3 regions of the Streptomyces sp. NBC_00271 genome follow, and region 2 is predicted to be linked to each of the others. Evidence: riboswitches for the same ligand, from Rfam matches in the RefSeq annotation. Region 2 holds a riboswitch; each other region holds the start of a gene.
The links. Region 2 has a riboswitch for cobalamin ahead of OG798_RS05785 (GNAT family N-acetyltransferase). Riboswitches for the same ligand answer to the same signal wherever they lie in the genome.
Positions count from the first base shown of each region.

Region 1: another riboswitch for cobalamin. It lies ahead of OG798_RS15950 (cobalamin biosynthesis protein); the one in region 2 lies ahead of OG798_RS05785 (GNAT family N-acetyltransferase).
Region 3: another riboswitch for cobalamin. It lies ahead of OG798_RS45865 (CbtB domain-containing protein); the one in region 2 lies ahead of OG798_RS05785 (GNAT family N-acetyltransferase).

Region 1 is NZ_CP108070.1:3,394,131-3,403,680, reverse strand. It holds gene cobN (cobaltochelatase subunit CobN) at 1-1,210, opposite strand, end outside; gene OG798_RS15955 (cobyric acid synthase) at 1,207-2,715, opposite strand; gene OG798_RS15950 (cobalamin biosynthesis protein) at 2,712-3,668, opposite strand; cobalamin riboswitch at 3,770-3,910, opposite strand; gene OG798_RS15945 (hypothetical protein) at 4,022-4,246, opposite strand; gene OG798_RS15940 (inorganic phosphate transporter) at 4,259-5,503, opposite strand; gene OG798_RS15935 (lysozyme) at 5,716-6,468, opposite strand; gene OG798_RS15930 (class II aldolase/adducin family protein) at 6,665-7,390, shown strand; gene OG798_RS15925 (alpha/beta hydrolase family protein) at 7,546-8,670, shown strand; gene OG798_RS15920 (hypothetical protein) at 8,827-9,550, shown strand, end outside.
Region 2 is NZ_CP108070.1:1,176,570-1,186,119, forward strand. It holds gene OG798_RS05775 (acyltransferase family protein) at 1-495, shown strand, start outside; gene OG798_RS05780 (cytochrome P450) at 496-1,671, opposite strand; cobalamin riboswitch at 1,750-1,930, shown strand; gene OG798_RS05785 (GNAT family N-acetyltransferase) at 2,167-2,721, shown strand; gene OG798_RS05790 (methylmalonyl-CoA mutase subunit beta) at 2,819-4,624, shown strand; gene scpA (methylmalonyl-CoA mutase) at 4,633-6,807, shown strand; gene meaB (methylmalonyl Co-A mutase-associated GTPase MeaB) at 6,813-7,799, shown strand; gene OG798_RS05805 (FAD binding domain-containing protein) at 7,942-8,664, shown strand; gene OG798_RS05810 (GNAT family N-acetyltransferase) at 8,745-9,278, shown strand; gene OG798_RS05815 (DMT family transporter) at 9,307-9,550, opposite strand, start outside.
Region 3 is NZ_CP108070.1:10,074,895-10,084,444, reverse strand. It holds gene OG798_RS45885 (helix-turn-helix transcriptional regulator) at 1-823, opposite strand, end outside; gene OG798_RS45880 (VOC family protein) at 920-1,318, shown strand; gene OG798_RS45875 (hypothetical protein) at 1,380-2,276, opposite strand; gene OG798_RS45870 (CbtA family protein) at 2,611-3,363, opposite strand; gene OG798_RS45865 (CbtB domain-containing protein) at 3,387-3,608, opposite strand; cobalamin riboswitch at 3,644-3,792, opposite strand; gene OG798_RS45860 (MFS transporter) at 3,913-5,223, opposite strand; gene OG798_RS45855 (phytanoyl-CoA dioxygenase family protein) at 5,305-6,279, shown strand; gene OG798_RS45850 (hypothetical protein) at 6,266-7,384, opposite strand; gene OG798_RS45845 (GNAT family N-acetyltransferase) at 7,403-8,578, opposite strand; gene OG798_RS45840 (adenylate kinase) at 8,636-9,172, opposite strand; gene OG798_RS45835 (HAD family hydrolase) at 9,160-9,550, opposite strand, start outside.

The DNA of each region.
Region 1 (9,550 bases), 2.2 Mb from region 2:
CGGCCAGCTGCTCCTCCGTGAGCCACTCGACGTCGTGGCCACCGGCGTTGATGAGCCGGTGGATCAACTCGTCGCCGTTGTCGGGGTGTCCCTCGACGACGTACCCGGCGTCCCGCAGCGCGTCGAGCACCCGTACCGCCGAGGCGGGCGTGTCGAGGCCGACCGCGTTGCCGACGCGGGAGTGCTTGGTCGGATAGGCGGTGAAGACGAGCGCGAGCTTCTTGTCGGCGTTCGGCTTGTGCTTCAGCCGGGCGTGCCGTACGGCGATTCCGGCGACGCGGGCGACCCGCTCGGGGTCGGCGACGTAGACCGGCACCTCGTCGGGCCCCTGCTCCTTGAAGGAGAAGGGGACGGTGATCAGACGGCCGTCGAACTCGGGGATCGCGACCTGCATCGCCGCGTCCATGGGGGAGAGGGCGGCGTCCGACGCGTCCCAGGCACTCCTGGACGAGGTCAGGCAGAGTCCTTGCAGCACGGGCACGTTCAGGTCGGCGAGCGCGCCGATGTCCCAGGCCTCCTCGTCGCCGCCCGCGGACGCCTCGGAGGCGTGTGTGCCGCCCGCCGCGAGCACGGTGGCGACCAGCGTGTCCGCCGTGCCGAGGATCTCGTACAGGGCCGCGTCCGCGCCGCGCAGCGAACCGCAGTACACGGCGAGCGCGTTGGCGCCGCGCGCCTCGATCGCGTCGCACAGCGTGTCCACGAACGCGGTGTTGCCGGACAGATGGTGGGCCCGGTAGAAGAGCACGCCGACGGTCGGGCGGCCCTCGACGAACGCGCGCTCGCCGTGGACGCCGTACTCCGGCATCTTCCGCGGCTCCTCGAAGCCCTCACCCGTGAGCAGCACGGTGTCGGACAGGAACCGGGCCAGCTCGGTGAGGTTGTCCGGGCCGCCCTCGACCAGGTAGCGCAGCGCCTCGGCGACGACACCGGCGGGCACCGACGACTCCGCCATCAGTTCGGCGTCGGGTACGGACTCCCCGCCGAGCAGCACGGTGGGGATGCCCGAGGCCTTCAGCTTCCGCAGGCCCTCCTCCCACGCACGCTTGCCGCCCAGGAGGCGTACGACGGCGATGTCCGCGCCCTCGACGAGGGACGGCAGTTCGCCCTCGACATCCACCCGGGTGGGGTTGCCGATCCGGTACGGGGCGCCGGAGGCACGCGCCGCCAGCAGATCGGTGTCGGCGGTCGACAACAACAACACTGTGCTCATGCGGGCGCTCCCGGTGGAATGAAAGGCAGTCCTTGCGGCGCGCCCGACTCGATGAGCCGCCACAGCGCGTCCGTGTCCGCGTGTTCCTCGATCAGATCGCCGAGCCGGTCGAGCTGCTCCTCGCGCAGCGCCGCGAACGACGTGTCGGCGGCCGGCACGAAACGACGGCCCGCGGCGGCCGCCACCTCGCGCAGGAAGGCACGCCGGAAGCCGTCCGACTCCAGCGAGCCGTGCCAGTGCGTGCCCCAGACGGCGCCGACCCGGCAGCCGTCCAAGAAGGGCTCACCGCCCGTCACATCGGCGACGCCGTGATGGATCTCGTAGCCCTCGACGTGCTCGCCGAGCGCCTCCCCGACGGGCCGGGTCAGGGTCTTCTCGCGTGCGAACCGCACCCGGACCGGCAGGAGTCCGAGCCCGTCGACCTGACCGGCGCGCGACTCGACCTCGTCCTCGATGTGCTCGCCGAGGACCTGGAAACCGCCGCAGATGCCCAGCACGGGCCGCCCCTCGGCGGCTCTGCGCAGGATGGCGTCCGCGAGTCCGCGCTCGCGCAGCCACTCCAGCGCCTTCACCGTCCCCCGGGTCCCGGGGACGACGACGAGGTCGGCGTCGGCCAGCTCCTCGGCCCGGTCCACGAACCGCACCACGACACCCGGCTCGGCGGCCAGCGCGTCCACGTCCGTGAAGTTGGACATCAGCGGGATCGCGCAGACGGCGACGCGCAGCACGTGCTCGCCGACGGGGGAGGTCACTCGGGACTCCCGGACCGCTCCCCGCAACGACACCCGCAGCCCGTCCTCCTCGTCGATGCCGAGGCCGTGTCGGAAGGGCAGGACGCCGTACGTAGGCCGCCCGGTGAGGCCGTGGAGCATGTCGAGCCCCGGCTCCAGCAGGGAGACGTCCCCCCTGAACTTGTTGACGAGGAACCCGGCGACGAACTCCTGGTCCTCCCGCGACAGCAGCGCGACCGTCCCGAAGAACGAGGCGAACACACCCCCGCGGTCGATGTCGCCGACGACGAGCACGGGCAGCCGCGCATTGCGCGCGATCCCCATGTTCACGATGTCGGTCCGCCGCAGATTGATCTCGGCAGGACTGCCGGCCCCCTCACAGATCACCGCGTCATACGTGCCCCGCAACTCGGCGAGACAGTCCAGCACGGTGGTGAGGAGGGCTTCCTGCCGCCCACCGTGGTAGCCACGGGCGGTCATCTCGCCCACGGGCTTTCCCATGAGGACGACCTGACTGCTCCGGTCGCTGCCCGGCTTGAGCAGCACGGGGTTCATGAGCGCGGTCGGCTCCACCCGGGCGGCCTGCGCCTGCATGGCCTGCGCGCGCCCGATCTCGGCGCCCTCGCGCGTCACGAACGAGTTCAGGGACATGTTCTGCGCCTTGAAGGGCGCGACCTTGACGCCGTGGCGCACCAGCCACCGGCAGATCCCGGCGGTCACGACGCTCTTGCCGGCGTCGGAGGTGGTCCCGGCGACGAGCAGCCCGCCGCTCATGACGTACGCCCCTTCCTGAGAAGCCTCTGTGCGAGCAGCCGTCCGCCGGCGCTCACGCCGAGGGCGAGCCAGCCGACACGCCGTGACAGCCGTACGGCCCGCTCGATGTCGTCGACGTGCACGGCGCGTCCGGCGCCGTTGAGTTCGGGCCGGTGCTCGACGCGCCCGCCGTAGGAGAGGGTGCCGCCCAGGCGCACCCCGAGCGCCCCCGCGAACGAGGCCTCCACGGGCCCGGCGTTGGGGCTCGGATGCTTGACGGCGTCGGCGCGCCAGGCTCGCAGGGCCCCTCGGGGACTGTCACCCGCGAGGGCGGCGAGCACGGCGGTGAGACGAGCCCCCGGCCATCCGGCGACGTCGTCGAGCCGGGCCGAGGCCCACCCGTACCGCCGGTATCTGGGCGACCTGTGACCGACCATGGCGTCAAGGGTGTTGACGGCCCGAAAGCCGACGAGCCCCGTGACTCCGCCCACGGCACCCCACACCAGGGCGCCCACCACGGCGTCGGAGGTGTTCTCGGCGACGGACTCGACGACGGCGCGCGCGATGCCGTCGGCGCCGAGGGCCTGGGGATCCCGTCCGCACAGATGCGGCAGCCGCTCCCGGGCCGTCTCGATCTCCCCGTCCGCGAGGGCGTCACCGATCGCCCGGGCCTCCCGCCCGAGCGTGGTGCCCCCGACGACGGCCCAGGTGGCGGCGGCCGTCAGCGCGAGGGACGCGGCACGTGAGGGGCGTACGGCACGGCAAGCGACGGCGGCGAGTCCGGCGGCACCTCCCACGCACACAGCGGTGTGCAGCGCGCCCCACCCGCGGTGGTCCCGCCACAGCACCCGCTCCACGGCTGCCGCGCTCCGCCCGAACACGGCGACCGGATGCCCCCGGCGGGGATCGCCGAGCAGCAGGTCACCGAGGAGGCCGGCGGCGGCGCCGTACGCGAAGACGCGATCGGCACGCACGGGGTCAGCCGACCGTCAGGTCGGGTGGAACCGTCGCTCGCAGGGCACTTGGGCAGCCGCGCATGGCGTTATGTCCTCACTCAGGGTGTCCGCGCCCTGGTTCGACGAGACCGGCGGGGAGAGTTCCTGGCTCCCGGGGAGTTCCTTCCCCGGTCACAGTGGCGGGACCGCGCCGGATTCACACCGGCTTCCTCTTCTGTCGCCGTACTTGGCTCCGGCAGTCCACCACGGGTTGGAAGACCCGTCAACTTGCCGTTGACCTGCGCGGGGAGAGTGTGCGAAGGCCCACATACAGGTGGGGTGCGGGACGGTGATCCGTCCCGCACCCCACTCGAAGTGCTGCCCGTTTTGGGTTACTTGCCGACGATCAGGAAGATGCCGTACGCCACCGCCGCGGCGCACGCCGCGAAGCAGACGTACGCGCCGGTGACCGCGAGGGTCGCGGAGCCGCCCTGGGCGGACGCGGACTCGCGCTTGGAGAGGCCGACGATGCCGAGGGTGAAGAGGCCGACGAGGCCGACGGTGGTCACGAGGCTGACTCCGAAGACGGAGCCGAGGGCTGCCCAGTCGATGTGCATGCTGTTCTGTCCTTACACCGTGGCCGGGCGGGTGGGCTCCGCGTCCGGGGACGGGATGGTGGTCTTCAGGTCGCCGGACAGGTCGCCGGTGACGGGGCCCGCGGGCGGCGGGGTGACGGCGGCGATCGCGGTGGTGACGACGCCCGCGGGCTCGGCGTCGACGTCGTTGACGTTGTCGACGGTGACCGGCTGGCGGCGGGAGAGCTTCCAGATGGTGCCGGCCCCGGCGACGAGCAGGGCGCCGGTGAGGACGATGCCCCAGGTGCCCTGCTTGGTGAGGAACTCGGCGGAGGCACCGGCCAGACCGGCGGCCGGCAGGGTCAGGCCCCAGGCGACGAACATCCGGGTCGCGGTCGACCAGCGGACCACTCCGCCCTTGCGGCCGAGGCCCGAGCCCATCACGGCGCCGGAGCAGACCTGGGTGGTGGAGAGGGAGAAGCCGATGTGCGAGGAGGCCAGGATGGCCGTCGCGGCGCTGGTCTGGGCGGCGAAGCCCTGCGGCGGCGCGAGGTCCGTGAGGCCCTTGCCCATGGTGCGGATGATGCGCCAGCCGCCCAGGTAGGTGCCGAGCGCGATGGCCGTACCGGCCGAGACGATGACCCACAGCGGGGGGTTCGAGCCCGGGGCAATGACGCCGCCGGTGACCAGGGCGAGGGTGATGATGCCCATCGTCTTCTGGGCGTCGTTCGTGCCGTGCGCCAGGGAGACCAGGCCGGCGGAGGCGATCTGGCCGGCGCGGTAGCCCTTGGCGGTCGCCTTCTCGTCGGCGCGGTTGCCGATCCGGTAGGTCAGCCGGGTGGCCAGCATCGCGGCGAGTCCGGCCACGATGGGCGCGGCGACCGCGGGGATGAGCACCTTGGTGACGACGGTCGAGCCGTTCACCGACGACCAGCCGGCCGACATGACCGCGGCGCCGATCAGGCCGCCGAACAGTGCGTGGGAGGAGCTGGAGGGCAGACCCAGAAGCCAGGTCAGCAGATTCCAGAGGATGGCGCCGACGAGCGCCGCGAAGATCACTTGGACGCGTATGCCCTCTTCGTTGATGATCCCGCCGGAGATCGTCTTGGCGACCTCCACGGAGAGGAACGCGCCGACGAGGTTCAGCACGGCGGACATGGCCACCGCCGTCTTGGGCTTCAGGGCGCCGGTCGAGATGGTGGTCGCCATCGCGTTGGCAGTGTCGTGGAAACCGTTCGTGAAATCGAACACGAGAGCGGTGACGATCACGATTCCGAGGAGGAGCGTGATGTGTTCCATTTACCCAGGCTTCTGTTTGGCGTCAGTGGCAGGTGGACCGTAGGCAACCTGAGTGAACGGAAGATGAACTGGGGCGGGCGCTGGGGTGTCTCAAACGGTGGACCGCCCCTCCGCTTGTAATGACCAGTGTGCGGGAGGGGCGGCCTGACCTTTGACCAGATGTTCGAACGGAGGCGGAATTTCGGCTCCGCCGGGGGATTGTTCGAGGGCTTCTAGCCCGCGGCGAACTGCCTCAGCCGGGCCATGGATCCGTTGAAGAGATTCTGGTCACCCGGGAGCGTGCCGCTGTTGTCGTACTGCCAGAACGTCCACGTCGACCAGCCGGCCGGCAACGCGCCCGTGTCCGCCGAGTCGTAGCGGGCCAGCCAGAGGGCGTGGTTCGCGGCGAAGGCGCCGCTGCCGCCGGTGCAGGTGTTCCACCAGTGGGTGGTCGTGTAGATGACGGGACGGCGGCCGGTCTCCCGTTGGAGTTCGTCGCTGAACGCCTGGATCCAGCTCACGATCCTGGCCTTGCTCAGGCCGTAGCACTTGTGCTTCTTGTCGTACGGGTTGTACTCCATGTCGAGCGCGGGCGGCAGCGTCCAGCCGTCCGCGCGCCAGGCGCCGCCGTTGCGCACGAAGTGCGCGGCCTGGGTGGCGCCGGACGACTTGTCCGGCACCGCGAAGTGGTAGGCGCCACGGAGGATCCCCGCGTCGCGCGCTCCGTCGTACTGCCGGCCGAAGTACGGATTGCGGTACGTGTGGGACTCGGTCGCCTTCACATAGACGAACCGGGCGCCTTTCTCTTTCGCGCTCTGCCAGTCGACGTTCTTCTGGTGCGAGGAGACGTCGTGGCCCCTGGGTTTGGCCGCCGCGGCGACCGGGGCCCCGGCGAGGACGGTCCCCGCGGCGGTGAGCGCCGCCACGGCGGCCGTCGCCGCGAGCACGCGGGCGCGGCGAAGAAGTGGTTTGTGGTCACGGGCCATATGTCCCCCCGGAATGGCGACGTGCGTGACAAATCCCCCAGAGGCTATTGGAAGATCGTTGAAAGCCCGTCGATCGCCAGCCAATCACCCCGAGGGGGCGATATGTGCCGTTATGTGCCCTTACGGACGCTTGTCTTCCGCCCTAAAGTGCCCTCACCGACCGCGGGTTGACGTCCCTGCCTGGCAGGATCGCCACATGGCTGAGCAGCGGCGGGACGCACGGGAAGTGCGGGACGTGGGGGAGAGTGCGCCGGGCACGCGCGAGCGGGAGGTGGCGGCCGCGTGGGGCGAGCTCGTCGCGACGGCCCGCCGGACGGTGGCCGACGGTCTGGTCGTCGGCACGTCGGGCAACGTCTCCGTCCGGGTCGGCGACACGGTCCTGGTCACACCGACCGGAGTGCCCTACGACCGGCTGAGACCCGAAGACGCCGTCGGTGTGGACCTCGAGGGCCGGCAGGTCCTCGGTTCACTCGCCGCGACGAGCGAACTGCCGATGCACCTCGCGATCCACCGTGCCACCGACGCGCGGGCCGTCGTCCACACCCACGCCGCGCACGCGACGGCCGTCTCGACCCTCGTCTCCGAACTCCCCCTGATCCACTACATGGCGGGCGCCCTCGGCGGACCGGTCCGAGTTGCCCCCTATGCGACCTACGGCACCCCGGAGTTGGCCGAGAACATGCTCCAGGCCCTCACCGGCCGCACGGCCTGCCTCCTCCAGAACCACGGCACCATCGCCTACGGAGCCTCGCTGTCCCAGGCGTTCGACCGCACCGCCCAACTGGAATGGATGTCCCGCGTCTGGCTCCTGGCGTCGTCCGTGCCCGGCCTGTCCCCGACGCTGCTCTCGCCGGAACAGGTGGACGAGGCGGGGGAGCGGCTGGGGCGCTACGGGCAGGGAGACGGGGCCGGCCCCCGCTGATCCGGCGCGGCGTACCGGCCTGGCGGTGCGGGTTGTACCGACCCGGCGGTGCCGGTGCGCGCGCAGCGCCTGAGAACGAGCCCGCGCACCCCAAGGCGGGAGTCCACCGCCCGCTCCGGCTGGCCGACCGGGGGCCGGGCCGGGAGACTGAACCCGTGCGTACTGTCAAAGCGACGGCCGCGGCCGTCTCCGTAGCCCTGGCCGCGGGCGCAGCCTCCGTGGCGGCGGGCCGGTTCGCCAGCGACGCCGCTCTGAAGGCGCCGCCCGGCAGGCCACTGCCCACCGAGCCCCGGCTCACCGTGCACTCCACGGCCGCGGGCCGGATCACGCTCACCCGCGACCTGGCCTCCCTGCGGCCGGGACGGTACGGCCTCACGGGCGACGGCTCCCACGCGGTCGTCGGTCCCGTCCTGGACGACGTACACCACACCGCCGACACGGTCGTACGCCGCCTCGAACGCGTCACCCACGGCACCCTGGAGCCCGGCGACAAGGCGTGGCTCACCCCGAACCTGCACATCGGCAACCCCAGCAGCGCCCTCGGCCTCGACCACGCCGACGTGGACGTCCCCGGCGAGCTCGGCCCGCTGCCCGCCTGGTTCGTGCCCGGCACCCGCGACACCTGGGTGATCACGACGCACGGGCTCGGCACCACCCGCGAGCTGCCGATGAACGTGATGGAGTTCCTGCACCGCAACCAGCTGCCCGTGCTCGACCTCGCCTACCGCGGCGACCTCGGCGCACCCCGCTCCCCGGACGGCCTCAGCCACCTCGGCGAGACCGAGTGGCGCGACCTGGACGCCGCCGTGCGCTACGCCGTGCGCTACGGCGCCGAGCAGGTCGTCCTGTACGGCTGGTCCATCGGCGCCACCATGGCCCTGCGCACCGCGGCGCACTCCGCCCTGCGCGAGCGGATCTCCGGGCTGATCCTGGACTCGCCCGTCCTCGACTGGGGAGCCACGCTGCGCGCCCTCGCCTCGGCCCGCCACACGCCCAGCGCCCTGCTGCCCCTCGCGGTCCGTGCCGCGCAGGGCCGCACCGGTCTGCACGGCGACCGCATCCAGGAGGCCGCCGACCCCGGCCAGCTCAAGGTCCCGACCCTGATCGTGCACGGCCCGGACGACACCATCGCCCCCTGGGGCCCCTCGCGCCGCCTCGCCGAGCGCCGCCCGGACCTGGTCACCCTGCACACGGTCCCGAACGCCTCCCACGGCGCCATGTGGAACGCCGCCCCCCATTACGAAGAGGCCCTACGCCGCTTCCTCACCCCTCTCATGTAGCCACCCCACAAGGCTTCCGGTTGGGCCCCGGTCAACTCGTGCGAGGCTTCGCTCACACGTGTCGAGCCCTCTCGGAACCCTGTCCATTGGCCACCCCTGTCGCCTGCTGTGACATTCCGTTTGGGTTTTCGGACCGTCAACCGGAAGACTGCACCCGTGACGTCCCGTAACCCGCGCGACTCCAGGCTCCGAATCGTCCGCTCGCGCCCCCTGGCTTCCGCCCCCCGAGCGGTGACCCAGCGCAGCTCGCGCCGACCCGCACCCCGGCCCCCCGAGGGCACCCCGCCCCCCGCGGAACTGGCCCGCATGGCCCGCACCGGCCTCGCCGCCGCGGCCCGTGTCGCCCGCTGGGCCGACGCCTCGCTCGGCCCGGGGAGCGACGGCGCGACCCCCGACGGCAAGGGCACCCTCGCCGACGCGACCGCGGAACGGGCCGCCGAGGAGTTGGGCCTGACCCCGGCTCAGGTCCGCGCGGACTGGGACACCGCACGCCTCGCCGGCCTCGTCGAGGTGCACGGCGACATCGCCCGCCCCGGCTGGCGACTGCGCGCCTGGAACCGCGACGACAGCGCCGTCCTGCGCGGCTGGGTCGCCCTCTTCGACGCCTGGTCGCTCGCCCACCCCGAGCCGGCCGACCGCGAGGCGTCCGCCGTCGCCGAGGTCGTCTCCGCGATGCCCCAGGTGCTCTCCTTCCTCCAGCTCTCCGCCGGGCCCGTCCCCATGGAGCAGCTCCTCGACCTCCTCGAACAGCGCGTCACCGAACTGCGCACCGAGCGCTGCGAGATCCCCTACGGCCCCCAGCCGGAGCCCGTCCCGGAGGCCGCCGAGATCGCGGACACCCCCCTCGAGCCCCTCCTGGACTGGGCCCTGCACGCGCTCG
Region 2 (9,550 bases):
GTCGGCCGCACCCTGTACTCCTTCCCCGCCGCCCGGCTGCCGGAGTTCGTCCTCGGAGTCGCCGTCGCCCGCCTCGTGCTCCTCGGCCGCTGGCGCGGCCCCGGCCTGGAGGCGTCGGTCGCACTGACGATCATCGGCTACTTCCTCGTCTCCCAGGTCGGCGGATCGTATGCCTGCGTCGCCTGCACCTTGGTCGGTTTCACCTGTCTGATCCCCGCGGCCGCCCTCGCCGACGTACGCGGCCTGCCCAGCTTGTGGCGACATCCGGCCCTCGTCCGACTGGGTGAACTCTCCTTCGCCTTCTACATGGTCCACCTGCTCGTGCTGCGCGCGGGGCAGCACCTGTTCAAACCGTCGCCGATCGGCGCGATCAGCGCCTTCGCGGTGTCCCTGGCGCTCGCCTGGCTCCTGTACGAGTACGTGGAGGTACCCGCCCGGCGCTGGCTGCTGCGGCCCTTCCTGAGATCCCTGCGACGCACTCCGGTGTCACGTTGATCAGGCGGGGCTGTCCCACAGCACATGCAGGGTCGGCGGCTTGCGGAAGACGAGCCCCTGCGGGGTGGCCGGACGGGCCGGGTCGAGGCGCAGGGCGGGGAGGCGTTCGAGCAGGCGCTGAAGGGCGATACGGGTCTCCAGTCGGGCGAGGTGCGCGGCGAGGCAGTAGTGCGGGCCGTGCGCGAAGGCCAGCTGGAGACGCGCGTTCTCGCGGCGGACGTCGAACCGATCGGGATCGGGGAAGACGGCCGGGTCGCGGTTGGCGCCGGCCAGGGAGACGGTGACCAAATCACCCCGGCGGATCGTGGCCGGGCCGAGGACGGTGTCACGGGTGGCGTACCGGTCCACGACCGCCGCTCCGGGTTCGAGGCGCAGCGACTCCTCGATCGCGCCGTCCAGCAGGCCGTCGTCGTCGCGGACAAGGGCGAGTTGGCCGGGGTGTCGCAGCAGGTGCAGCAGGGCGTTGGTGATCATCGCCTCGGTGGTCTCTATCCCGCCGAACATCAGCACCGCGGCGTTGGAGGCCACTTCGGGCAGCTCCAGCCGCTCGGCGGCGGAGCCGAGGAGCGACGTCGCGCCCGGGTCGGCGACGGTGGCTTCGACGGCGGCCCGCAGCCGCGCGTACGCCTCCGCGCCCGCGGGTGCCGCCTCGTGTCCCGCGGTGATGTCCGAGACCGACCGCACGATGGAGTCGTACCAGGAGAGCACCGTGTCCGCGCTGGTGCCGACCAGCCCGAGCGCCTCGGTCACGACGGCGACGGCGAGCGGGCCGGCGAAGGCACGTCGCAGTTCGACGGCGCCCGCCGGTTCCAGCGCGGCGATGAGCCGGTCGGTCTCCCGCTCGATGAACGAGGCGAAGCCGCCGCGAACTTCCCTGGGGCGGAAGGGAGCGGTGAAGGGCTCCCGGTGGCGGGCGTGCTCGTCACCGTCCAGGGACAGCATGCTCGGGCCGACGACCTGTGCGGTGGAGAACCGGGGGTCGTCGACGGTGAAGGTCGCGGGGTCCCGCATCACGTTCAGTGCGAGATCACGGCGGGTCACCAGCCAGCCGTCCAGCTCGGGCAGCCAGGAAACAGGCTCGTGGGCACGGAGTCGCGCCAGCCGCGGATGCGGATCCGCGGCGAGTTCGGCGAGCGTGGTCGCGGCACCGAGCGGGAAGGAGCCGACGGCGCTCATCGCAAGCCTTGGCCGGGCACGAGGAATTGGATCACAACCAAGGCTAACAATCGCGCTGAGGCCGCGGCTGACGGGGCGTGACAATTTGCCGAGGCCAGTCAAGGGAATCCGGTGCGAATCCGGAGCTGACGCGCAGCGGTAAGGGTGACAGGCGGGGCAACACGAAGCCACTGGACGGCGGTCATATGTGACCGGAGTCCGGGAAGGCGCCTCGTCCGGGCGATCCCGAGTCCGAAGACCTGCTGGCGGACCGTACGAACGGGCCCCGCGCCTGGGCCCTCGACGCCAGAGAATGTCCCGTGCCCGTTGCGCGCCCAGCCCGCCGCTGTGCCCTGCTCCTTTCCGGAGCCCTGTTGCTGACCGCTTGTGGTGGCGGCTCGTCCGCCGACGGGAGCAAGTCCCCGAAATCCGCCGGTGCGGTGTCGCTCGACAACTGCGGCCGGAAGATCACGATCGCCTCCGCGCCGAAGGCGACCATCCCGGCCGGAGGAGTTCATGGACGTCGGTACCACCGTCTATCAGGGCGACACGGCGCTCGGCGTCGTCGAGGAGTTCGTGCATCTGCGGCTGGTGCCGTCGCGCGAGCATTCGCCCGAGCGGGACGAAAAGGTCGCCGCCGAGGTACGGGAGCGGATCGCGGACGAGGTGCGCCGGCCGGGGTTCCTGGCGGTGACGGCCCGCATCGGCAGTCGGCTGTGCGGCTTCGGCACCGCCGTGCGCTCCGCGGATCCCGCCCCGGAACATCCGGTACTGGGGGCGCGGCGGTCGCAGGAGTGGCTCGCGGGTGCCGTACGGATCACCGATCTCGTGGTGGCGCCCGCGGCGCGCGGCCGTGGCGTCGGCACCGGGATCCTCGACATACTGCTGCTGCCCGCCATGGACGACCGGGCCTGGGCGGTGACCGACCATCAGGACACCACGGCGCTGAACTTCTTCCGCTGCCGGGGCTGGCGCCAGACCGTGTACCCGCGGCCGGGGGCGCACCCCGCGCAGATCGTCCTACTCGCTCCACGGCACCCGACGCTGTCCGAGATCCCTGTGCTGCCGTAGTACGAACCCGGCCTGTTGATCAAGACCACCCCTGGGAGGTCAAGGTCACAGCCGCGTCCTCTGCTGCTCACCTGCGTATCTGGCCTAGCATCCGAGCATGACGGTCCTGCCTGACGACGGGCTCTCGCTGGCCGCCGAGTTCCCTGACGCGACCCATGAGCAGTGGCAACGCCTGGTTGAAGGCGTCCTGCGCAAGTCGGGCAAGGAAGTCTCGGGCGCGGCAGCGGAAGACGCCCTGTCCACGACGCTTGAGGACGGGCTGCGCGCCCGTCCCCTGTACACCGCGGACGACTCCGCGCCCGATCCCGGCCTGCCCGGTTTCGCTCCCTTCGTACGGGGCGGACGCCCCGAGGGCAACACCCTCGGCGGCTGGGACGTACGGCAGCAGCACACGGCCGCCGACGGCGCGGCGGTCCTCGCGGACCTGGAGAACGGCGTCACCTCGCTCTGGCTGGTCGCCGGTGCGGGCGGCATCGCGGTGTCCTCGCTCGGCCGGGTCCTCGACGGCGTCTATCTCGACCTGGCGCCCGTCGTCCTCGACGCGGGACGTGAAGTCGAGCCCGCCGCACGCGAGTTGCTACGGCTCTACCAGGAGCGCGGGGTCGCCAAGGAGGCGGCGCGCGGCAACCTGGGAGCCGACCCGCTGGGCCACGAGGCCCGTACGGGAGACAGCGGGTTCGACTTCGCGCCCGTCGCCGCCCTCGCGGGGCTGTGCGCCGAGGAGTATCCGGGGCTGCGGGCGCTGACCGTGGACGCGCTGCCGTACCACGAGGCCGGTGGCTCGGCGGCGCAGGAGCTGGGCAGTTCGCTGGCGACCGGCGTCGCCTATCTGCGGGAGCTGACCGAGGCGGGCCTGACCGTGCAACAGGCCGCCGCGCAGTTGGAGTTCCGGTACGCGGCCACCGCCGACCAGTTCCTGACCATCGCCAAGTTGCGGGCGGCGCGCCGGCTCTGGGCGCGGGTGAGCGAGGTCTGCGGGGCCCCGGGCGGGCAGGTGCAGCACGCGGTGACCTCGCCGGTGATGATGTCCCGCCGCGATCCGTGGGTGAACATGCTGCGCACGACGGTCGCGACGCTGGCCGCCGGCGTGGGCGGCGCCGACGCCGTCACCGTGTTGCCCTTCGACCACGCCCTGGGTCTGCCGGACGCGTTCGCCCGGCGGATCGCCCGCAACACCTCGACCATCCTGGTCGAGGAGTCGCATCTGTCCCGGGTGATCGACCCGGCGGGCGGCTCCTGGTACGTGGAGCGGCTCACGGACGAACTCGCCCACGCGGGCTGGGAGTTCTTCCAGTGGATCGAGCGGGAGGGTGGCCAGGCGGCGGCCCTGCGCTCCGGGCGGCTCGGCCGGGACCTCGCAGGCACCTGGGAGGCGCGCAGCGCGAAGCTCGCCAAGCGGCGCGAACCCGTGACCGGGGTCAGCGAGTTCCCGAACCTCGCCGAACGCCTCGTAGAACGTCCTCCCGCCCCCGTACCGCCGTCCGGCGGGCTGCCGCGGGTGCGGCGCGACGAGGCGTTCGAGGCGCTGCGGGCCCGCTCCGACGCCCACCTGGCGGCGACCGGTTCCCGGCCGCGGATCTTCCTGGCCGCCCTCGGCCCGGCCGCCGCGCACACCGCCCGCCTCACCTTCGCCTCGAACCTGTTCCAGGCGGGTGGCATCGAGCCCGTCACCGAGGGCGCCTTCGAGGACAGCGGTGCCACCGAGGTCTGCCTGTGCTCCAGCGACACGCTGTACGAGGAGCGGGCCGCGGAGGTCGCCGGGGAGCTGAAGGCGACGGGCGCCGGGCACGTGTTCCTCGCGGGCCGTCCCGGGCAGTACCCGGATGTCGACGCCTATGTCTTCGCGGGGTGCGACGCCGTCGCCGTGCTCTCCGCCACCCTCGACCGTATGGGAGTGTCCTGATGGCAGCGATGGGAATCCCCGACTTCTCCGGGATCGAGCTGGGGGTCCCGAAGGCCGACGGCGGCAGCGACGAGTGGCGAAGCGCCGTCAAGAAGGCCACGGGCGGGGCCGATCTCCTGTGGGAGACCCCGGAGGGCATCACGGTCGAGCCGCTGTACACCGGGCAGGACCTGGAGGGCCTGGACTTCCTGGGCACCTACCCGGGCATCGCCCCGTATCTCCGGGGCCCCTACCCGACGATGTACGTCAACCAGCCCTGGACGATCCGTCAGTACGCGGGCTTCTCCACGGCCGAGGAGTCCAACGCCTTCTACCGGCGCAACCTCGCGGCCGGCCAGAAGGGCCTGTCCGTCGCGTTCGACCTGCCCACCCACCGCGGCTACGACAGCGACCACCCGCGCGTGACCGGTGACGTCGGCATGGCGGGCGTGGCGATCGACTCGATCTACGACATGCGGCAGCTCTTCGACGGCATCCCGCTGGACAAGATGACCGTGTCGATGACCATGAACGGTGCGGTACTGCCCGTACTCGCGCTGTACATCGTGGCCGCCGAGGAACAGGGCGTACCGCCCGAGAAGTTGGCCGGGACCATCCAGAACGACATCCTCAAGGAGTTCATGGTCCGCAACACCTACATCTATCCGCCGAAGCCGTCGATGCGGATCATCTCCGACATCTTCGCCTTCACCTCCCAGCGGATGCCGCGCTACAACTCCATCTCCATCTCCGGCTACCACATCCAGGAGGCGGGCGCGACGGCCGACCTGGAGCTGGCGTACACGCTGGCCGACGGGGTGGAGTACATCCGGGCGGGACGGGAGGCGGGGATGGACGTGGACGCGTTCGCGCCCCGGCTCTCCTTCTTCTGGGCGATCGGCATGAACTTCTTCATGGAGATCGCCAAGATGCGGGCGGCGCGGCTGCTCTGGGCCAAGCTGGTCAAGCAGTTCGACCCGCAGAACGCCAAGTCCCTTTCCCTGCGCACCCATTCGCAGACCTCCGGCTGGTCGCTGACCGCGCAGGACGTGTTCAACAACGTCACGCGTACGTGTGTGGAGGCGATGGCGGCGACGCAGGGGCACACCCAGTCGCTGCACACCAACGCCCTCGACGAGGCGCTCGCCCTGCCCACCGACTTCTCGGCGCGCATCGCCCGCAACACCCAGCTGCTGATCCAGCAGGAGTCGGGCACGACGCGGGCGATCGACCCGTGGGGCGGCAGCGCGTACGTCGAGAAGCTGACGTACGACCTCGCGCGCCGGGCCTGGCAGCACATCGAGGAGGTCGAGGCGGCGGGCGGTATGGCCAAGGCCATCGACGCGGGCATTCCCAAGCTGCGCATCGAGGAGGCCGCGGCCCGCACCCAGGCCCGGATCGACTCCGGACGCCAGCCGGTCATCGGCGTGAACAAGTACCGGGTGGAGACCGACGAGCAGATCGACGTCCTCAAGGTCGACAACTCCTCCGTACGCACCCAGCAGATCGAGAAGCTGCGGCGGCTGCGCGCGGAGCGCGACGAACAGGCGTGCCAGGACGCCCTGCACGCCCTGACCCGGGCCGCCGAAGGCACCGGCAATCTCCTGGAGCTGGCGGTGAACGCGGCCCGCGCGAAGGCCACGGTCGGCGAGATCTCCGACGCCCTGGAGAAGGTGTACGGGCGGCACGCGAGCCAGATCCGTACGATCTCCGGTGTGTACCGCACCGAAGCCGGCGAGTCGCCGTCCGTCGAACGCACCCGCACCCTGGTGTCCTCCTTCGAGGAGGCCGAGGGCCGTCGGCCCCGCATCCTGGTCGCCAAGATGGGCCAGGACGGGCACGACCGCGGCCAGAAGGTGATCGCCACCGCCTTCGCCGACCTCGGCTTCGACGTCGACGTCGGCCCGCTGTTCCAGACCCCGGGCGAGGTGGCGCGCCAGGCCGTCGAGGCGGACGTGCACATCGTCGGGGTGTCCTCGCTGGCCGCCGGGCACCTCACGCTCGTACCGGCGCTCAGGGAGTCGCTCGCCGAGGAGGGCCGGGAGGACATCATGGTCGTGGTCGGCGGGGTGATCCCGCCGCAGGACGTGCCCACGCTCCTGGAGATGGGCGCGGCGGCCGTCTTCCCGCCCGGGACGGTGATCCCGGACGCGGCGTACGACCTGGTGCAGCGGCTGTCCGCCGACCTCGGCCACGACCTCTGACCCCCATGGCGATCGAACTCGACACCTATGTGAAGGGCGTACTCGACGGAAAGCGGGCGCTGGTGGCGCGCGCCATCACGCTCGTGGAGTCGACGAGGCCCCAACACCGCGTCCTGGCACAGGCGTTGTTGACCGAGCTGCTTCCGTACAGCGGGAAGGCGCGGCGGATCGGTATCAGCGGCGTACCCGGTGTGGGCAAGTCGACGTTCATCGACGCGTTCGGCACGCTGCTCACCTCGCTCGGGTACCGGGTCGCGGTGCTCGCCGTCGATCCGTCGTCGAGTCGGACCGGCGGTTCGATCCTGGGCGACAAGACCCGGATGGAGCGCCTGGCCGTCGACCCGGCGGCCTTCGTACGGCCCTCCCCCACCGCGGGCACGCTCGGCGGGGTCGCGAAGGCGACCCGGGAGTCGATCGTGGTGATGGAGGCCGCGGGCTACGACGTGGTCCTGGTGGAGACGGTCGGCGTCGGCCAGTCCGAGACCGCCGTCGCGAACATGGTCGACTCCTTCCTGCTCCTGACCCTGGCCCGCACCGGGGACCAGTTGCAGGGCATCAAGAAGGGCGTCCTGGAACTGGCGGACGTCATCGCGGTCAACAAGGCGGACGGACCGCACGAGCGGGACGCCCGCGCGGCGGCACGGGAGCTGGCCGGCGCGCTGCGGCTGATGCATCCCGCCGACGCGGCCTGGACCCCGCCGGTCCTGAGTTGCAGTGCCCGTGAGTCGACCGGTCTGGACACGGTCTGGGAGCGCCTCGAACAGCACCGCACACTCCTGAGCTCCACCGGCCGTCTCGCCGCCAAGCGCCGCGACCAGCAGGTGGACTGGACGTGGACGATGGTCCGCGACGAACTCCTCGGCCGCCTGCACGCCGACGCGGCCGTACGCGCCCTCGCCCCCGGCCTCGAACAACAGGTGCGGGACGGGGAGTTGACGGCCACGCTGGCCGCCGAGCGCATCCTGGGGGTGTTCGGCGGCGAGCGCGGCTGAACTGCGTACAGGGCGCACCGGATGCTGCGGTGAGCCCTGTACGCGCCCCTGTGTGCCGGGGGAAAATGCGCCATGTCGACGGTCATGTGGCTGAGGTGGCGCGTACTCGGCCGCTCATTTTCGAGAAAGCAGGTCGGCTGCCGTGCTCTTGCGTCTGCCCACGTCCGTTTCCGAAGCACAGGAGTGCATGGCCGAGGGGGCGGTGCCCATAGGCGGGGCGACCCTGATATGGGCCACCTGGCAGCGGGACGGCTTCCCCGAGCAGGCCATGTCGCTGCGCGACCTGCCGGAAGCCAACACGATCGGCCGCGAGACGCTGGGCGGGGCCGTGATACTGAACCGGATCGACGACCGCGTGCCCGAAGCACTGCGCCGGGCGGCGGCCACCGTGGGGACCGGAGCCGTGCGCCGCACGGCCACCGTCGGCGGCAACATCGTCGGGAGCACCCTGCGCTGTCTGCTGCCCGCCTCACTCGTGCTGGAAGCGCGCGCGGTGGTCCTGGATCCGGACAGCGTCTACGAGACCGACCTGACCGAGGTACTGGCCAAGGGCCACCTGTTGCTCGGCCTCCGCTGGCGCGATCCGATCACCAGCGCGTACCGCAAGCTGCCCGGCGAGGCGGGCGGTCCGCCACCGCTCGTCGTCGCCGCCGCTCTGCACACCGCCGACACCGGAGGAACGCGGCTGCGCGTCGCCGTCCGCGACGGGTACGACGTGATCACCGAGTGCACCGAGTACGACTCCGACTCCGGACAGGTCCTCGACGACCTGCGTCGCACGGCCGTCGGCGCACTGCACGCCACAGCCTGGGAAGCGGTCCACGAGCTGGTCACCGACCTCTTGTCCCGTCCCAGCGGTCGTTGAGGGCCCTCCCGAACACCGACAACACGGTCTTGGCGCTGCCGCCGTCGGCCCGAGGTCGCCCGTCGGGCAGGATGGGCGCCATGACCGAGATCCACACGCCCCGCCTCCTCCTCCGCCGCTGGTCCGACGACGACCTCGTGCCGATGGCCGACATCAATGCCGACCCCCGGGTCATGCACTGGATCGACGACGGCTCCGTCCGCGACCTGGACCACACGGCAGAGGCCATCGAACAGTGGGAGGAGGAATGGGACGAGGAGGGATTCGGCCTCTTCGCGGTCGAACTGCTGGCCTCCGGCGAGCTGGCCGGCTTCGTGGGCCTGTCCGTGCCCGAGTTCCTGCCGGAGGTACTGCCCGCCGTCGCCATCAGCTGGCGGCTCGGCTCACCGTTCTGGGGTCAGGGGTACGCCTCCGAAGCCGCCCAGGCCACGTTGGAGTTCGCGCTCCAGGACCGTGGCCTCGACCGCGTCATCAGCATCACCCGAGCGGGGGACGACGCCTCCGAGAACGTCATCCGCAAGCTCGGCATGACGCCGGAGCGCGAGACGACGCACCCGGTGTACGGCTATCCGCTGCGCGTTCACGCCATCGATCTCACCGAGTTCCAGGCCTGAACCCCGCCGAGCCGTCGATTCCCGCGGTTCACGTCCTGGTACGGTCCGGCGCGGCCGGCTGCGCGACGAGCACCTGGGTGAGCGGGATCCGGGCCAGCTGGATCGCTCCGTACAGGATCAGGGCGGCCCCGACGGTCTCGGGGATCAGCCACCAGCCGGTGCGTACCCGCTCCGCGTACAAGGTGACGCCCAGGACGAGGCTGACCAGGGCGTCACCGAGGGTGAGGGCGGGCTGGGAAGCGACGAGGGGGCCGGACTGGACGGCGTTCTGC
Region 3 (9,550 bases), 8.9 Mb from region 2:
CACCGTCCGCGCGTCCCAAAGCCCGCGGCTCCTCGACGATCGCGACGCTGGCCGGAAGCCGGACACGGATCTGCTCGACCGTCCCCCGGATCCACAGGATCACTTCGTGCCGGTACGGAGCCTCGGCGAACCCCGACACGACGCGCCGCGCCGGATCGAGTCCCGCGGGCGGCTCGAAGGAGCCCGGCAGGGACCTCGCGTCCGCGATGCGGTCGAGCCGGAACGTGCGGTCCGCACCGCTCTCGGGCTCCGCACCGGTTACGTACCACCGGCCCGAGTGGACGACGAGCCCGTACGGGTGCACCGTGCGGGCGCTGTGCCGGCCGTCTCCGGCGGTGTATTGGATCGAGATCGGCCGGCGATGGCGGATCGCGTCGGCGATCGGAAGCAGGACCGCGCTCTCCGGTGCGGCCGTCTCGTCGGGCGGAGCGGTGAAGGCGAGGGAGTCGAGCACGGCGTCGAGCCTTCGAGCGAGGTGCTTCGGCAGGACGCGCCGGATCTTGGCCGTGGCCGTCTCATGGGCGGTGCCCGTGGTCGTCGGCAGCCCGGCTCGGCGACCGGCGATCAGGCCGAGCAGCACGGCCAGCGCTTCGTCGTCGCCGAGCATGAGCGGAGGCATGCGGTGGCCGGGGGCGAGCCGGTACCCGCCGTAGCGGCCGCGCACCGATTCGACGGGCACATCGAGGTCGACCAGGTGGTCCACATACCGGCGCACGGTGCGTTCGTCGACGTCGAGCCGCTCGGCGAGTTCGGCGGCGGTCCTGATGCCGCCCGACTGCAGGAGCTCCAGCAGGGTGAGCACGCGAGCTGTGGGCCTGGGCATGCTCAGAAGTATCCCCGCGATACCGGGCGGAATGTGTCCGCTATCTCTCCTAGCCTCCGTGAGTACGCATCCCACCGAACTCACCGGGAGATCATCGTGAACCTCGTCTCGATCCGCGTCATCACGGGCGATGTCGCACGCCTCGTCGACTTCTACGAGCGCGCGACCGGCATCCGGGCGAGCTGGTCCCACCAGGACTTCGCCGAGCTCCGGACGGCGTCAGCCACTCTCGCGATCGCCGGCGTCCGCACCGTGCCGCTGTTCGCGCCCGACGCCGCCCGTCCGTCCGACAACCGCTCCGTGATCATCGAGTTCCTCGTCGACGACGTGGACGGCGTGTACGAGAACCTCACCGGCTTCGTGGAGGACTTCGTCAACAAGCCCACCACCATGCCTTGGGGCAACCGTTCGCTGCTGTTCCGCGACCCCGACGGCAACCTCGTCAACTTCTTCACCCCGGTCAGCCCTGACGCCGTCAAGAAGTTCGCTTCCTGACGACGCCGAGGCGGAGCCGGCGGGCTGGGCTACGCCGCGAAGGTGACCCCTCGCGCCGTGGTCATGAGCGGCGTGCGCGGCGGGACGCGTACACCGCCCCGGCACCGAGGGCGACCACCAGGGCCGCGCCGCCCGCGAGGGTGCCGACCGGCGCGCTCGCACCCGTCTCCGCCAGCGGCGGCCCGCTGTCGCTGGGCGACGGCTTGGGCGTGGCGGGCGGCGTCGACTCCAGCGGGGGCACGTCCGGCGTCGTGGGAGGCGTGGTGGAGGGCTTGGGGCTGGTCGGAGGCGGGGTCGTCTCCTCGGCGGGAGGCTGTCCGCCCGCGGGAGTCGTGGGCGTGACCGGGGTGGCGGGAGTGGTCGGGGTCGACGGCGTCGGGGTGGGCGAGTCCGACGGGCCGGGGGTGCACGGCTGTTCGCCCCCGTTCCACGCCGCTATGAGGTGGTAGGGGGTGACGACGTTGTCGGGCTCGTAGGGCACGGGGCCGTGTCCCTCCCCCGTCTTCCCGTCGTAGGTGATGTCGTCGCCGTACAGGTCGATCTGGCCGTAGCAGTCCGGCGCCTTCACGGTGAGCTTCTGCCAGGTCCGCTTCGCGTCGTCCGTACCGGCGACGTCGTCGGCGGTGAGGTAGACCGTGGCCTTGTCGACCAGGCTCTGGTGTCCGGAGACGTACCAGTTCGGCCCCTCGGTGGTGTATTCGGCGAGGGACACGGGGTACTTGCAGCCCTCCCCGACCGTCTGGCCCGGAGCCAGCCGGACCTGGACGCTCCCGGGAACGGTGTCCCATTGATGGAACCCGCCCTGCGAGGTCCAGTCGGCGCCCACGACGTTTCCGTCGGCGCCGACGATGCGGTACTGGACCGTGGCGGACTCGCACGCCCCGGCGGTCGTGGCACTGGCCACCCCCGCGCCGAGCAGGGGCACGGCGGAGGTGGCGAATGCGGTTGCGGCGAGCACAGCCAGAGTTCTGGAGTGTTGCGAACGCGACAAGATGAGCCTCTGTGAAATCGAAAGTGTGGGAGGTGATGGCGCGCGAGTGACCGACGCGGACGGCAGAACGGGATGACCCGACGCAGAACCGGCGGCAGGCATGCCGCCCAAGCCACTCGTGTCGCTTCGCTCACTTCAGACGCGGCGAAGCGAGCTGGATTCTTTCAACTCTTAACAACTCCCGTCAATCCTTCACCGGTTGACCACTCTCTCCACGGAACACACCCCGATGGTAGGGGACTTACAACACGAGAAGGCCCCCGGATGGTTCCGGGGGCCTTCACTCGTGTGGCGCGTCAGGTCAGCTGGGGACGGCGACCCGTCCGCTCGCGGCGGCCGTCACCGGCTTGGGGTTCAGCAAGCGCTCGGCCAACTCGCCGAAGACCAGGCCGAATCCGCCCCACAGGACGGTCTGTATGGCCAGTGCGGAGAGACGGAACCGCCACAGCAGGGTGGCCGGGAAGTCCTTCGGCACCTCGTTGATGACCGGCAGGAACGCGTACGCCAGACCGATCACGACGGCGAAGGCGGCCACCGCGCCAACGGTGGCGTACCAGGTGCCGATCCTGGGTGCCAGCCGCTTGCCCAGGATGGTGGCGGCGATCGCGAGGAGCACGCTGAGCACCATCATCAGGAAGTACAGGGTGGTCCGCTTGCCGATGGTGTCGGCGTTGCCGACCGACGGCGGGTTGGCCGGGTACTTCAGGAACGGCACGACGTACACGGCCAGCAGCGCGCAGCCGGACAGCAGCAGTGCGGTCGCCCGCGGGCTGAAGCGGCCGACGCGGCCGAGCGCGAAGGAGAAGGCCAGCGCGGCGATGCCGCCGAAGGCGACGCCGTAGACCAGGACGCCGGTGGCGAGACCGGCGGTGGACTGCAGAGACCGGGAGACGATCTCCATCTCGTGCTCGTGGGAGTGGGCTTCCTCGAAGCTGATCGCGCTGTCGACGTTCGGCTCACCGAGGAAGTAGGCGGCAACCAGGGCGAGCAGGCCGGCACCGAGGCCGGCCAACATGCCCCGCACGAGCAGATTTCTTACCGTCGCGGAGTTCATGGGAGTGCTGGGGTTCCCCTCGGTCAGTGGCAGGGGAAGCCGAGAAGGTGGCGGGCGTCGTGTACCCACTCGTGGACGTCCGAGCCGGAGACGACGGAGGTGGCGCCCTGTTCGGCACCGACGAAGTACAGCAGGACGAGCATCAGAATGCCGAAGAAGACCGCCCACGGAGCAATCGCCTTGAGCGGCAGCTTGGCGGGAACGACGGGGGTGGTGGTTGTCGGCTGGGCGACGGTCTGCGCCATGGCAGGGCCTCCTCGGGAGTTCGCGTCCCATCTCGGTGGTGCACTGGACGACGGCTACGGGTCTGACTCACAAGGGGTCCCAGCGGGCTGGAGCCTCTCGTTCACAGTGGCGCGACCGTGCCGGTTTCCCACCGGCTTCCGTCTTGCCGTCATCGATATCGCACCGACCGTACCGCGTGTCGGGTGTGGGGCCAAGACCGCGCCACCTGGCGTGATCTTCCTCTCGCACCAGGTGGGCGGTCCCCTGTGAACAGCGGGTCAGCCGTGGCGGAACCCGGCTGAGTTCGGGGCCCCGGCCTCGCTCTCAGACCGAGGGGGACCGGTCCGCGTCCTGGGACTCGGGCGTGTCCGTCGTACGACCGAGCTTCTGTGCCTCCTCCAGCGTGCGAGCCCCGCGGAGGGGGGAGAACGTGAGCCAGAACGAGACGACCAGGTAGGAGACCCCGACGGCCCACAGGGCCGTGCCGGGTGACAGGGCGTCAGCCAGCGCACCGCCGACGAGGGCTCCCAGGGGCAGCGTCCCCAGGGCGACAAGGCGGTAGCTCGCGGTCACCGCGCCGATCTGGTGCTCCGGCGGAATGGCCTGCCGCAGGCTGACGGCGAACACGTTGAACAGTGCGACGCCGAAGCCGTTCACCATCATGGCGACCGACGCGAGCACGGCGACGTACCCGCCGACCTGGCTGACGGCGGGTACGAGCAGCAGACCCACCGCGGCCAGCACCGCACCCAGGGCCAGCACACCGCCGACGGCCCACCGTCGGGTGAGCCGGGTGGCGCAGAGCGAGCCGATCAGGGCCCCCACACTGCCGATGCCGGTGATCACGCCCACGGTGGTGCCGCTCATGTCGAGGTCACGGACGGCGAACACCAGGAAGACGGTCAGGAACGCCTTCTCGTGCAGGTTCGATAGGCCGGCCTGAACGCACAGGTCCCGGATCGGGCGCAGGGACCACGTGTAGCGGAGCCCGGAGCCGATCGCCTTCAGCGCCGACTCACGTGGCTGTTCGGGGGCCTTGACGCCCCGCAGCAGCAGACCGCTCACCGCGGCACCGGCGGAGCATGCGGCGGCCACCGTCAGGGTCGGCGACGCCCCCAACTGGCCGACGAGGAAGCCGGCCGCGGCCGGACCGGCGAGGGTGCTGACCGAATACGTCGCCTGGTGCAGGCCGTTGGCCGCGGCGATGGAGTTCAGCGGCAGGAGCCTGGGCAGCGTGGACTGGTAGGCGACTTCGTAGAAGACGGTGGCGACACCGATCACGGCGGCGGCGACGACAAGTTGGCCGAAGTTCAGCCCGTCGGCCGCCTGGAACGCGGCGAGCACCGCAAGCGCCGCGCCCTGAGCGACACTCGCGGCGACGAGGGTGCGGCGCGGCGGATACCGGTCGACCATGACACCGGCGATCAGCGAGAGCACCACGACGGGGACGAACTGCACCGCCGAGACGAGTCCCACGCCCGTGCCGTCCGCATGGAGGTAGGTGACCGCGATCAAGGGTAGGAGAAAACTGGTCAGCTGTCCGCCGAAATGCGCCGAGGTTTCTCCGAGCCAGATGTTGCGGAAGTCTTTGTTGTCCGCGATCAGGATTCGAATATCCTTGTCGAATATGGCCACCGCAACCCCCGGTCAAGTCTTCATGAAAAAAATCACGGCAACGCTAGCATGGCGCACCATGGTCCGCTAGCGTGCGGGTGGATGTCGCTGTTGCACCCCATTCACGGTAACAGGAGTCGCGGAATGTACGACCATTCAGGACTTACCGCCGAGGAAGTCGAACTGCTCCCGTCCGAGAAAGATGTCCGGCTTTATTCGGAGCGTGGCTGGTATTTGTCGGAGAAGCTGCTCACCGACGCCGAAGTGGACGCCCTGACCGACGCGAGCGAGCGCTACTACGCTGGTCAGCGCGATCGGGAGCTTCCGAAACGGCCGGACCGACTGGCCGACTGGACCCCCGCCGACGGAGATGTCCAACGCAACAACGACTACATCCACTACCAAGACGAAACGATGAGGAAAATCCTGAGGAAACCCATCATCGGGGCGGTGGCCGCCCGCTTGGCACAGACTCCTGGAATACGCGTCTTCCAGGCCACACTGATCTACAAGCCGCCCATCGCCGAAGAGAAGTCGAACATTGTCTCCTGGCACTTCGACAAGTATTTCTGGCCCACCTGCTCGTCGGACGAAATGCTCACCGCCTTCATTCCGTTCCACGACTGCACCGAGGAGTCGGGCACGATCACCATGGTGAACGGAAGCCACCGCTGGCGGCATCGGCACGGCGCCGCCCGGCCGGTCGGTGATCCTCAGGATGTGGGGCGCGACTATCTCCTGAACGGTGACGCGGAGCGAAACGGCGCCGTGGTCGAGAAGGTTCCGGTGCACATTCCCAAAGGACACATGACCTTCCACCACTGCCTCCTCTACCACGGCAGCGGCGCCAACCGCAGTCCCCGGCCGCGCCGGGCCATCTCCTTCCATCTCCAGGACGGGACGAACACCTACCGCGACCACACCCTGTCCGACGGCCGGCAGGAGCCCTACAAACACGATTTCCTGGTCCGCAGGACTGCCGCCGGTCAACCGGACTACTCCGACCCGGAGTTCTGCCCGGTGCTGTGGCCCGTCGGCGAGCCCGGCGGCCCGGAGGCCTCCCTCACAGGGGAGTGACGCGGGTCAGGTCCCACTCCTCCTCGCTCATGCCGGCGCCCGCCTCCTCACGGACCGCGTCGGCGAGAGCCTGGTCCGCCACCGTGTCCCGTCGCAGTCCGGCGGGCGCGGTGGCCGGCAGGGGAACGACGGCCGCCCACAGGGGGTGCAGCGAGGCCCCCCGGTGAACCTTCGCCTTCAGGGAGGAGGGCCCGAGGTGGAGCGTGGTCATCGCGTTGCGTTCCATGTGGTGGAGCGGTTCGTAGTAGACGGCGTTGAAGTACTCGTAGGTGTTGCGCGTCCGCTCGTAGTCGAAGCCGGCCACCCGGGCGTAGAAGGTGTCCCGCCAGGCGAAGCACAGGCTGGCGCCGACCAGTTCCCCCTTCTCGTCGACGCAGCGGAACACGGTGCTCAGGTCGTCCAGGCAGTTCGCCTGGACGGTGAGGAACGTGTGGATCTCCGCGAGGTCGAGGGAGGCGTTGTACCGGTCCATGGTCTGGCCGACCAGTGGCGCGAACTCGTCGACGCACGCGGACAGCGGGGCCGTCTCCACGTGCAGCCCGGAGTCCGTGAAGCGCCGGATCTCGTACTCGCGCTTGCGGACGTTGCGGCCGAGCAGCTGACGGTAGGACTCGAAGGTGCCGACGTCGTTGTGCACCACGGCCTCGGCGGCTCGCAGCTGCGCCCGCACCCCGAACCGGCCCGCGAGCAGCCGCAGACTGTCGGTGGTGAGGAAGTCGAAGAGCAACGCGTCGCAGCCGAGCGCCGCGGCCCTCTCGGCGGCACCGGCGACCAGGGCGTCGAGCGCCTCCCCTGCCGTTCCGGGATCCTTCGGCAGCAGAAACTCGTTGTGGTAGCCGGTACGGGTACCAAGTCTGAGCACAGTGTGGCCCTCGGACACGTCCGGCAGGGGCGGTGCGTTCTCCGACGGGAAGTCGTAGTACGGCGTCCCCGCGAGGAGTTGGCCGTCGGCCTCGACCGTGAGGTAACCCGGGGTGGCGAACTCGGGCCGCTCCTGACCCCGCAGCCAGGCATGGCTCTGGTAGAAGCAACTGCCCGGCGCGAGCGCGTCCCAGGCCTCCCGGTCGATGTCGTCGATCGTCTCGAAGTGCCTCACATCAGGCATGTGCCTTCCTCCCCTTGCTCACAGCAGCCAGTCGTCGGTGTTCAGCCCACCCACCACGTACTGGCCGTACTCGGCGCCGAACGCCTCCGCCTCGGCCCGGTTGCGCTCGCGGACCTTCGTCCCGTCCGCCGCCAACGGCCGGTCCACTCCCACGAACACGCTGTACAGGGGATGCGGCTGGGCGCCGCGCGCCAGCTTCGCCTGGAAGGTGCCCAGACCGAGGTGGATCGCCCGCACGGTACGACCGGCGCCCGACTCGATGGGGTGGTAGAAGACCAGGTTGAAATAGTCGGCCACGTTGGGCACCGAGTAGTCGAAACCAGCCACGCGCGCGTAGAGCGTGTCGCCGTGCCGGTAGCGCAGCGCGAAACCGATGGGCTGCCCGGCGTCCTCGTCCAGGAGGAGCGTGCTGCGGTCGCCGAGGTGGCGGCCCTGGCGGTCGTACACCGCTGCCGCGCGCTCCTCGCCGTACGCGTGTCCGTGCTTGCGCATCAGCGCGCTGTTGAGCGGGGCGATCTCCTTGACGACTTCGGGGAGGGAGACCTCGCGGATGGTCCTCCCGCTGCGGCCGAAGTCCCTTCTCTCCCGCCGGGCCCGGGGCCGTCGGCCGGAGGGCAGCCAGGCGAAGTAGTCGTCCAGGTTCTGCCACAGACCGACGGGCAGGACCGTCTCCACGTCGTGGTAGAGGACCACCGCCCCGTCCTCGGCATGGGCCTCGGCGACCTCCAGCGCCTCCGCCCGGGGCAGGTAGTAGTACCCGAGCACGTCCGCTTCGGCGGTTCGGGCGAAGTCGAGGGTCCGCGCGGTGAGCGCCTGCACCGCCTGCGCGCGCTCCTGTGCCGTCGCTCCCTCGCGGCCCGGCAGTTGGCCGCGGAACTCCGACCAGCCCGCGCCGAACACCATGGGCCGGGCAGCGAGTTGGGCATGCCTCTCGTCGTCGATCAGACCGGCGAGCAGGTCGGCGGGGGTGTAGAGCAGGTGCGGCGGACGAGTGAACGCGTACGCCTCGGCTCCCGCGACCGGCGTTCCCTGCGCGTCACGCGCCAGCAGATAGCGGGCGGCGGCTCCGGGCGGCAACTCCTCCGCGCGTACACCGGCGAAGCCGCTGCTGGAGTAGATCGTTCCGCCGATCACCAGAGCATCCCATTCCGCCGCCGGCAGCTGGTCAACGGAGTCGTACGAGGAGACGTGCATGGGGGAAACTCCAGAAAAGGTGGATCGGATGAGTGTAGGGGGAAACGGTGCCGGGGTTCATTTCAGCAGAGAGCGCACATCGCTGTCGCGCGTGTGCAGGAGCAGGATGCCGGTGTCGCTGAGCTCGTCGAACAGCCTCTGGTTGGCGAGCCGTTGGGAGTTGCGGACCTGCACGGCGTACCAGAGGATGGACCGGGGGCCGACGACGGTCCAGAACGTTTCCCGGACGCCGCCCCAGAGTTCCTCACGGCGTATCCAGCGCCGTACGGTACGGCGCAGCAGGCGCGGCCAGGTGACACGCAGCGGCGGATCCGTCCACACCACGCAGTCCGCTCGGTGGGCGAAGGCCTCGACGCTCGCGGCGAACTGACCGTCGACGACCCAGGTGTCGGCCGTCAGTTCCCGTTCGACACCGGCGAGGAAGACCTCCGTGGGCACCGGTGTCCAGGCCGGTCCCCAGAAGAGGGCGTCGAGCGTGACGGGCGGGATGCCACGTTGTTCGGCGAGGGCGCGGGCGAGGGTCGACTTGCCGCAGCCGGGACCACCCACGATCCACACCCGGCGGGCCTCCGCAAGGGTCTTCACACGTGGCACAGACACATTCCCTCCAACCAGGCGGCCACGCCGTCGTCGTCATTGCACGCGGTGAGGGCGTCGGCGGCCTCGCGTACGTCCGCGCTCGCGTTCGCGACGGCCACGCCGAGGCCCGCGGCGGCGAGCAGCCCCGTGTCGTTGGGCGCGTCGCCGAAGGCTACGACCCGGTCCCAGCCGATGCCGAGGCCGGCGAGGACCGAGGCCACCGCGGACACCTTGTCCGCCTCCGGGGCCGACACCTCCAGCAGTCCCGGCCCCGAGGAGGTCCACCGCACCGGCCCCCGCACCCCGAGTGCCGCAGGCGGAGCGGCGGAATCGATGTGCACCATCAGGCACAGCACCGGCGAGCCGTCCGGCACGTCAGCGACGCGCAGGGCC